Regions from separate parts of the Ethanoligenens harbinense YUAN-3 genome, predicted to be linked through region 2. Evidence: predicted binding sites of a transcription regulator. Region 2 holds the regulator's gene; the other holds the start of a gene.
The links. The regulator Rex, encoded in region 2, represses fermentation and respiration genes when NADH is low (regulators of the CRP and FNR family bind a similar motif). The targets are predictions, from matches to a motif close to ATTGTTAANNNNTTAACAAT.
Positions count from the first base shown of each region.

Region 1: the regulator Rex is predicted to act here: its motif matches at 2,085-2,104, upstream of gap (type I glyceraldehyde-3-phosphate dehydrogenase).

Region 1 covers NC_014828.1:2,786,999-2,792,065, forward strand. The annotation lists gene ETHHA_RS13120 (LCP family glycopolymer transferase) at 1-627, opposite strand, end outside; gene ETHHA_RS13125 (sensor histidine kinase) at 801-1,757, opposite strand; gene gap (type I glyceraldehyde-3-phosphate dehydrogenase) at 2,169-3,191, shown strand; gene ETHHA_RS13135 (hypothetical protein) at 3,264-4,043, opposite strand; gene ETHHA_RS13140 (RNA polymerase sigma factor) at 3,985-4,557, opposite strand; gene ETHHA_RS13145 (DUF975 family protein) at 4,732-5,067, opposite strand, start outside.
Region 2 covers NC_014828.1:1,512,479-1,517,545, reverse strand. The annotation lists gene ETHHA_RS07015 (aconitate hydratase) at 1-705, shown strand, start outside; gene ETHHA_RS07010 (isocitrate/isopropylmalate family dehydrogenase) at 753-1,916, shown strand; gene ETHHA_RS07005 (redox-sensing transcriptional repressor Rex) at 2,245-2,901, shown strand; gene adhE (bifunctional acetaldehyde-CoA/alcohol dehydrogenase) at 3,083-5,067, shown strand, end outside.

The sequences.
Region 1 (5,067 bases), 1.3 Mb from region 2:
GCAGGTTTCCCGCAGCAGCGCCTGCAACACGGCGCCCTGCGCCGCCAGCCTGTCGGTCGGATCCGTATAGGCCGCATAGCCCGCGACAGCCTCCACCTTCATACCATTAAGGTGCTGAACTCCGCTGTCCGCCTGCACCTGCGCGCCATGTGGCACGCGGGCATCCACCGCCGCGGGCAGCGTGCAGTCCACGCCGCCGTTCAGATCGACCACCTGCGCAAACGATGTGCTGTCCTGCACCCAGTAATAGTCCACCGGCACCCCCAGAGTTTCCGCACAGGCGGCGGACGTTCGCGTGGGGCCGCTCCCGCCGAACAGATCCAACAACGTGCCGCCACGCACGGAGAGCGCCTCCGGCAGCGGCATCACCGTCAGGTGTTTGTCCGGCGCGTCCAGCCCGATGAGCGCAAACAAAAGCGGCGCGCCCGAATCGGGGTCTGTGAGTACAAACAAAAGATTGAACGAGTCGGAGGGTACAATTTCCAGCGAACGGGACGCCGGTTGCGCGGGCTGATACAAAACCGCATACAGTCCGGCCCCCGCCGCGAGCAACAGCGCCGCCGCCGTCAGCGCAAGCCATGGCCAAAATTGCCGGATACGAGCGGAAATCGCCTGTGCTTTCTGCATTTTCTTCAATATAATACACTCCCGGAAGAATCACATGATGGTTTTCCTTGCTTTCATTCTTGCCGGAAGTGTAAAAGCCATACATATATTATAATGAAAAAACACGGCCCAGCAAAAAACGCACCTGCCAGAAGCAGGTGCGCCGCAAGTCGCGGGATCGCTCCCGAAAGCCGTTATGGCAACGGTACGCCGCAAACATCCGAAAGCTCCACATAGACCGCGGAGAACCGGTCCTTGAGATAGCGTGCGCCATCCTGGGCCAGAAAGTCCGGCGCGTTGCCTGTTTTGCAGAGCGGAAGCGAAAACGCCACGTCGGTCCCCTCGCCCAGGCGGCTATGGATCGTCAGTGTGCCGCCGTGCTTTTCCACCACCGCTTTCACCAGCGCAAGCCCGATCCCATTGCCCGAAAACCCTTGGGCGTCCGCCATACGGAACCTGTCCTGTGCGGAAAGCACCGCCACGGTGGCCTCATCCATTCCCAGCCCGCAGTCGGACACCGTCACGATCACATTTTCCGCAGTCGCGTCCACCCGCACATGAATCCGATTTCCTTCTTTGGTGTAGCGGCAGGCATTGGAAATCAGGTTCAGAAACGCGCGGCGCAGGCGCACCGGGTCGAACGCTGCGCTGACCGGCTGCCGGGGCACCTCACAGGTCAGCGAAATGCCGATGCCGTCGGTCAGTACACCGGCCGCATCGCACAGGCCCCGGATGAACCGGGCGATGTTTCCGGTCTTCTTGTGCAGTTTGCCGTCCGCCATCCACAGCCGCCCGATATCAATAAAGTTTTCCGAAAACCGCATCAGGCGGTAACAATTCTGCATGATCAGCCGGAGATAATTCATGGTGCCGACGTCGGCGCCGATTTCGCGCGCGAGCAGGCCGAGAGTTGAAAAAATGATGGTAAGCGGCATCCTGTAACTTTTTTCGCCCATCCTCAAAAGACGTTCGGCCGTTTGACGCACGGAGGTATCCGGCGGTTCTTCCGGCCCGCCGCCCAGCACCTGGAACCCCACCGGCCTGTCCTCGTCCAGCACAGGCAAAAAAAGCAGCGAGCCGGCACCGTCCTGTATCCGTATGGAAAGCGACTTCCCGTTTTGCAGGGTCCGCACGATTGTTTCTTTCGGCAAACACGCCGGCCATCCATACCTTCCGCTCCCATCTTCCGGCAGCGGAATCTGCTGCGCAGCAGCCTGATTGCACCAGCAGATTTGCAGCGATGCATCCGTTAGCATGGCCGGAAATAAGGCATGGGCATAAAGGCTCTGCATCATATGCAAAACTGCGTCCAACTGCATTCCGCTCACACCCCTATTCGCTATTATATCATCTTCCTTCGCGGTGTAAACCATCCATGTTCCCTTTGGGAAGATTTCCGGCACAAGTTGCGTTCCCGAACGCCTGTGCGGCATTTCCGGCCACCGCACAGGCCAAACCTTGAAAAAGCGCCGCATTTAATTGATAAAAATCTAACAATCGCTTGCAGAAAAGCAGGAAATGGTATAGAATAGTTAAGGAATTTAGTTATGGAGGTTAAAGCAATGGGTATTAAAATCGGTATCAACGGTTTTGGCCGTATCGGCCGGCTCGTGTTCCGTGCTGCGTTCGAGCAGCCGGATCTGTTTGATGTAGTGGGCATCAACGACCCGTTCATCGACGCGGACTACATGGTTTACATGCTGAAGTATGACACCATGCACGGCCAGTTCAAAGGCGAGGCTTATATTGACGGCGACGGCAAATTTGTTGTCAACGGCAAAAAATGCGCGCTCTTTGACAAAAAAGATCCGACCGAAATCGGTTGGGGTGAAGTCGGCGCCGACTATGTCGTCGAATCCACCGGCGTGTTCGCCACCACTGAAAAAGCTTCCGCGCACATCAAAGCGGGCGCCAAGAAAGTGGTCATCTCCGCTCCGGCAAAAGACAAAGAGACCCCGACTTTTGTCTGCGGCGTGAACCTCGACAAATACACCAAAGACATGACCGTCGTCTCCAATGCTTCCTGCACCACCAACTGCCTGGCTCCGCTGGTCAAAGTCATCAACGACAAATTCGGCATTGAAGAAGGCCTGATGACCACCGTCCACTCCACCACCGCTACCCAGAAGACCGTTGACGGCCCGTCCAAAAAAGACTGGCGCGGCGGTCGTGCGGCAGCCGGCAACATCATCCCGTCTTCCACGGGCGCTGCCAAAGCCGTGGGTCTGGTTCTGCCGGAAGTGAAGGGCAAACTGACCGGTATGTCCTTCCGCGTGCCGACCCTGGACGTTTCCGTTGTTGACCTGACCGTCAACCTCAAAACGGAAACCACTTATGAAGCCATCTGCGAAGCCATCCGTGAAACCTCTGAGACTTCCATGAAAGGCATCCTCGGCTACACCGATGAAGATGTTGTTTCTTCCGATTTCCTGAGCGATCCCCGCACCTCCATCTTCGATGCCAAAGCCGGTATCGCACTGAACTCCAAGTTCTACAAACTGGTTTCCTGGTATGACAACGAGTGGGGCTATTCGCACAAAGTGCTCGATCTCATCGCGCACATGGCGAAAGTGGACGCTGAATAATTTCGCTTTTTCTTTATAATGAGCAGGGCCGTCCCAGTCCGGGCGGCCCTGCTTTTTTATGCGTGCGTTTGGTCAGCCGTTCACGCGGGCGACCACCATACCGTTTTCGGCATATGAGATGGCCACGGTTTTGGTCATTGTCTGCCCATCCGTAAAGGTCACCGTCACGGTCAGGGTGTCGTGTATCTGTGTCCTGTCCGGTTCCGAGCCGGACGTTTCTTTTATCAGCTTGTCAATCATTTCGGAAGATGGGTTCCAAAGCACTCCGGCTTTTGCAAGCTCTGCGGAAATCAGCAGGGATCTGCCCTTACGGTCCTGCTGCACATCGTCGGTCAGCATGCCGCTATCCGCCGCAAACAGCACCTTTTGGATATCGACTCCGACGACCCCAAAACCGCCGATTGCCAGACCTTTCGGGCCGAAGCCCGGAATCAGGAGCAGCCCTTTCACTTGATGGATCTGCACATCCACATTCGGCCTTAAAACCGTGCCGTTCTGTAGCTGGGAAGAACCGCCCCCGCCCGACGCTACCGGCTCCGCGAACGCGACCAACTCAAACGCATGCCGCACAGGCGCAACCGATGTTCCAGACGATGGCCTGTTTTCCGCCGTTTCATGAACGGAAAACCACTGCGCAGGCGCCAGCGCAAACAGCACCGTAGCCACGCACAAAGCTGCCGCGGTAGCCAGTGCTATTCGCAGCGGCCCGCGGATGCGGCGGTCGTGTTGTATCCGCACGTCCTCATCCGCATAGGGCCGCCCATCCCGCCCTGCCTCGATTTTATTCCACACATCAGGTGTGTACTGTTCCGCTTTTCTTTGGATGAACCGATGCAGCTCCCGTTTGTTCATCGGAAAGCCCCCTTTCTTTCAGCCATCGCCTCAGCTTGGCAAGCGCCCGCTGGTATTTCCAGAGCGCGGTGCCCAGCGGAATACGCAGCAATGCGGCTGTTTCGCGGTGTTTCAGGCCACCCAGCACATGCAGCAAAACGATTTGCCTTTCATCGGGCGGAAGACGCGACAAGGCTTCATCCAACTCCGTGGTTTCTTCCATACCGGCCCCACGCCGCACGGCCTTTTCCACCGGCGCCGCAGGTTCCACCCGTTTGCGCTCACGCAGGCAGGTCAGCGCCAGATTCCGCGCAATAGCAAACACATACGCTTTCGCGTTTTCGCTATGGTATCCCGCGTGTTTGAGCCGGATGAACGTATCCTGCAAAATATCCTGCGCGTCGTGGTAATTGCCGGTGATGGCCAGCGCAAAATAGAACACCGCAGAACGCCACGCCGTATATAACAGATGCAGCGCGTCATTGTCCCCCTGCCCGGCGCGCACCAGCAGTCCGTCCATCTCCTCATCGGTCATGCACACACCCCTTTTCCGAAAGCAAGCGTTCTCCGGAGGAACGCTTCCCTTTGTATAACGCCGGAAACGGCGGTTTTATTGGCCGGCCAGGCCAAAAACCCATGCAAAATAAAAACTGCCCTGCGAACCTCAAAACATCCGCAAAGCAGTTTGGAATATATCAAACGGGCGGTTTCACGCTTCCGGCGAAGCAGGCGGTGCATCGGTCTGCACCTGCACATCCTGCTTCCGCTCTTTCGCGCGCTTGGTGAAGATGATATGGCGCGCAAACACGGCCGAGGAAGCGTTATAATACGGCATGACATAGAGCGCGGGGAAAACCATGACGCACAACAGCCACCACAGGATGAACGACAGTTGGAACTTGATGATCTCCCAGCGGAACCCTTTGGCGTAACGAGCCGCCGTGCGCACGCAGTCGTTCGTTTTGCGGCCGCTATCTTCCACCAGCAGATACACGGCCGGAAAATACCGCATGGCAATAAGCGCCAACACGACCGATGCGCACAC
Region 2 (5,067 bases):
CCGCGCGGACTTGGGAGCGAGCCCGATATTCGCCTGCCGGAGACATTCCTCATCAACGACAATATGTTTGAACTGCCCGCCGATGAAGAAACGGCGAAAAAGCTGGACGTGGTCCGCGGTCCGAACATCAAGCCGTTTCCGCTGAACGTTGCGCTGCCGGAAAGCATTGAGGCGAAGTGTCTGCTGAAAGTTGGCGACAACATCACCACCGATCATATCATGCCTGCGGGCTCCAAAATCCTCCCCTATCGTTCCAACATCCCCAAGATTTCAACCTTCTGCTTTGTGCGCTGCGATCCGGATTTCCCGGAACGTGCCCAAAAAGAAGGCAAGGGCATTATCGTCGGGGGCGCGAACTACGGGCAGGGTTCCTCGCGTGAACACGCCGCGCTGGCGCCGCTCTATCTTGGTGTCAAGGCCGTGGTCGCCAAATCATTTGCGCGCATCCATTATGCCAATTTGGTCAACAACGGCATTCTGCCGTTGATCTTCCAGAACCCTGACGACTACGACAAGATCCATTTTGAAGATGAGCTGGCGCTGCCGTATGTCCACAAAGAGGTCGAGGCGGGCGCACAGACTGTGACGCTGCTCAATAAGACCACAGGCGACGCCATCCTCACCCGCTGCGATATCTCGGATCGCCAGCGCGACATGTTGCTTGCCGGCGGCCTCATCAATTATACCAAACAGCAGAACGCCTGATAAAAAACCGGCTTTGCCGGATAGAGGATATGGAGGACAGGATTTTTATGAATGAAGCGCTCAAGCCGCAACTGGAAGCCTTTGAAAAACTGATGAAATCTCAACTGGCCCGTGTGGAGGCCATGAAAGCACAAGGGAATTTCCTTGATTACGCCGCGCTCAAGCCCATCGTTATCGGCATCTGCGGGGGCGACGGCATCGGCCCGGTTATCACGCACGAATCGGCCCGCGTGCTCAAGCATTTGTTGGCCGACGAAGTCAAAAGCGGCAAGATCGTGTTTAAGGACATCGACGGTCTCACTATCGAAAACCGTGCCAAAGCCGGGAAAGCCATTCCGGACGATGTGCTGGCTGAGCTGAAAACCTGCCATGTTATCCTCAAAGGCCCGACCACGACCCCGCGCGCGGGCGACCCATGGCCGAACATTGAAAGCGCCAACGTGGCCATGCGCAAGGAACTCGACCTGTTTGCCAACGTGCGCCCCGTCAAAGTGCCCGCGCAGGGCATCGACTGGACCTTCTTCCGGGAAAACACCGAGGGCTCCTATACACTGGGCAGCAACGGTGTCAACGTCAGCGACGATCTGGCTTTCGATTTCACCGTGACCACCACGCAGGGGACGGAGCGCATTGCCCGTCTGGCTTATGAATTTGCGCGCAAAAATAAGAAAAACCGTGTCTCCATCATCACCAAGGCCAATGTCATTAAGACTACCGACGGCAAATTTCTGCGGCTTTGTCAGGAGATCGGCAAGGACTATCCGGAGATCACGACCGATGACTGGTATATCGACATCACCACGGCAAAACTGATTGACGAAAAGCGCCGCCGCGATTTCAAGGTGTTCGTTCTACCCAATCTTTACGGTGACATCATCACCGACGAGGCCGCGGAATTCCAGGGCGGTGTCGGCACGGCCGGCAGTGCCAACATCGGCAAATGCTACGCCATGTTTGAGGCCATCCACGGTTCCGCACCACGCATGATCAGCGAGGGGCGCGGGCCGTACGCGGATCCCTGCTCCATGCTGCGCGCCACCGTCATGCTCCTTTCGCATATCGGCTACCAGAAACAGGCCGACAAACTGGAACGCGCGCTGGACATCTGCATGTTTGATGAAAAACGCCTGACCGTCACCGGCCGTGCCGACGGTGCGACCTGCGCAGCCTTTGGCGACTATGTACTGGAGACGGCGGAAAAACTTTCGTAACCTGTGGCCGTTTCCGTATTCTGCATGCGTGGCTGCTGTATCCGCCGTTTGGGCAATGCTTTGATATTTTGATTCTGCCTCAACGCTTTGGAGATCAAACAGCCGGCGCATCGCGTCGGCTGTTTGATCTCTTTTGGCACACATCCCGTATACATCAATCCAGGGTTGCCGGTTGTCCGTCATCATATTCTCCGCAGGCAGGGCTCGGATAGTCGGTGTCAGCAAAACCACGGTTTCAAAACATTCCTATCAAGAAAGTTCAGCCGACTGGACAGGACATGCACCCGGATCCAATCGACGGCTTCAATATAAAGTGAGGTGCCCGCCCGTGTTAAAACGAGAAAATGTTTCCCTTTCCGTCATCCGGCGTCTGCCGCGTTATCACCGTTTTTTGGCCGATCTGATGAGAACCGGCACTACCCGCATATCTTCCAAAGAGCTCAGCCGGCGCATGGGGCTCACGGCTTCGCAGATTCGGCAGGACCTCAACTGCTTTGGCGGGTTCGGGCAGCAGGGATACGGCTATAACGTCGAGCAGCTCCACCGGGAGATCGGCCTGATCTTGGGCCTGGATAAACAGTATCCGGCCATTCTCGTCGGGGCTGGCAATATCGGCCGGGCCATCGCGCTCAACTTTGATTTTTCCCAGATGGGCTTTGATCTGATTGGCATATTCGACATCGACCCTTCCATCATCGGGATGCAGATCGGCAGCCTGAAAGTGGAAGACGCCGCCGGTATTGATGCATTCTGCCGGGAACATCATCCACGGGTCGCGGTGCTGACCGTTCCCCGCTCCGCCGCGGAGCAAATGGCGGAACAATTGATTCATCTGGGCGTATCCGGTTTCTGGAATTTCAGCCATTATGATTTTTCAGTCAAATATCCGGGTGTACTCGTCGAAAACGTGCACCTGAGTGACAGCCTGATGACATTGTGCTACATGGTAAGGGATTTATCCGAAAAAGAAACACGGGACAATTGAACTGCTTTGATACCGTCATGACCATTCGGCTCGTTGCACGGAAACGACAAATCAAACGGGACATGACGTCATCGTTTTATAATATTTGACAAATTGCACAGCATTCACTTGCAACTTGCAAAAAAGTATCGTATAATAATATTGATAATATTTTAACAATATTGCTTAAGGGGGCAATTTGATGGCAACCGAAACAAAAGAAGTCGCCCAGGAAGCGCAGAAACCCGACGTCAAACAAATGATTGACGAACTGGTGGCAAAAGCGCAGAAAGCTCTGGACGAGTTTTCTACCTTCAACCAGGAGCAGGTTGACAAAATCGTCCATGCCATGGCACTTGCGGCGCTGGATAAGCATATGTATCTGGCTAAACTCGCCGTGGAAGAAACCGGACGCGGTATTTACGAAGACAAGATTACCAAAAACCTGTACGCAAGCGAATATATCTGGCATGACATCAAATATGCAAAGACCGTCGGCGTCATCGACGAAAACGAGATGGAAGAATATGTGGATATCGCCGAGCCTGTCGGTATCATCGCGGGCGTTACCCCGGTAACCAACCCCACCTCCACCACCATCTTTAAATCCCTCATCTCCGTCAAAACCCGCAACCCCATCATTTTCGGTTTCCATCCCGCTGCCCAGAAATGCTGCGCGGAAACGGCCCGCATTCTGAATGAGGCGGCTGTGGCTGCCGGTGCCCCCGAAAACATTGTGCAGTTCATCCCCCATCCTTCCATCGAAGCGACCAATGCGTTGATGAATCATCCCGGTGTCGCCACGATTCTGGCGACCGGCGGCCCCGGCATGGTCAAGGCTGCGTATTCCTGCGGCAAACCGGCGCTGGGTGTCGGCCCCGGCAACGTCCCCTGCTATGTCGAAAAAACAGCGAAACTCCGCCGTGCCTGCCATGATCTCATCCTTTCCAAAACGTTCGACAACGGCATGATCTGCGCTTCCGAACAGGCTGCGATTGTGGATAAAGAAATCGCGGCGGATTTTGAAAAGATCATGAAAGCAAACGGCTGCTACTTCACCAATCCGGAAGAAACGGTCAAACTCGGTAAATATGTGATCACCGAGAAAATGAGCGTGAATCCCCCGGTCGTCGGCCAGTCCGCTGTCTGGATCGCCGAGCAGGCCGGCATCAAAGTACCTGCCGACACCAAGGTCATTCTTGCCAAACTTGACAAGGTCGATTTTGATGTGCCGCTGGCTCACGAAAAACTTTCTCCGGTGCTTGGTTATTATATCGCCAACAGCACGGAGGATGCTTTCAAAGCTGCGCTTCGCATGCTGGAAATCGGCGGTCTGGGTCACTCTGCAGCCATCCACTCCACCGATAACGACATCATCATGAAATACGGCGAAGCCATGAAGGTCGGCCGTGTGCTGGTCAACAGCCCGTCTTCTCAGGGCGGTATCGGCGATATCTACAACACCAATATTCCTTCCCTTACCCTTGGCTGCGGCTCCTATGGCCACAACTCTGTTTCGCAGAACGTCAGTGCGGTCAACCTGATCAACAAAAAGCGCATTGCCAAGAGGAGAGTCAACATGCAGTGGTTTAAAGTGCCGCCGAAGATTTACTTCGAGTTCGATGCGATTCAGTACCTGGAGAAAATGCCGAACATCTCCCGTGCATTCATCGTCACCGACCCTGTAATGGTCAAGCTCGGAAATGTGGATAAGGTTCTTTATTATCTCCGCAAACGCAAAGAGTATTGCCACAGTGAGATTTTCTCCGAAGTTGAGCCCGACCCGTCTTTTGAAACGGTTATGCGCGGCGTGGAAATGATGAAGAAATTTGAGCCGGATGTCATCATCGCACTCGGCGGCGGTTCTTCCATGGATGCCGCGAAGGGCATGTGGCTCTTCTATGAGCATCCGGACTTTGATTTCAAAGGCGCACATGAGAAATTCATGGATATCCGCAAGCGCACTTATCACTTCCCCGAACTGGGCCAGAAATGCCAGATGGTCGCCGTGCCGACTACTTCCGGCACCGGCTCCGAAGTGACGTCTTTTGCGGTCATCACCGACAAGGTCAATAACTTCAAATATCCGCTCGCCGACTATGCGCTCACTCCGAATGTCGCTATCGTTGACCCGCAGTTTGTTATGACCATGCCGAAATCCACCACGGCGGATACCGGTTTGGACGT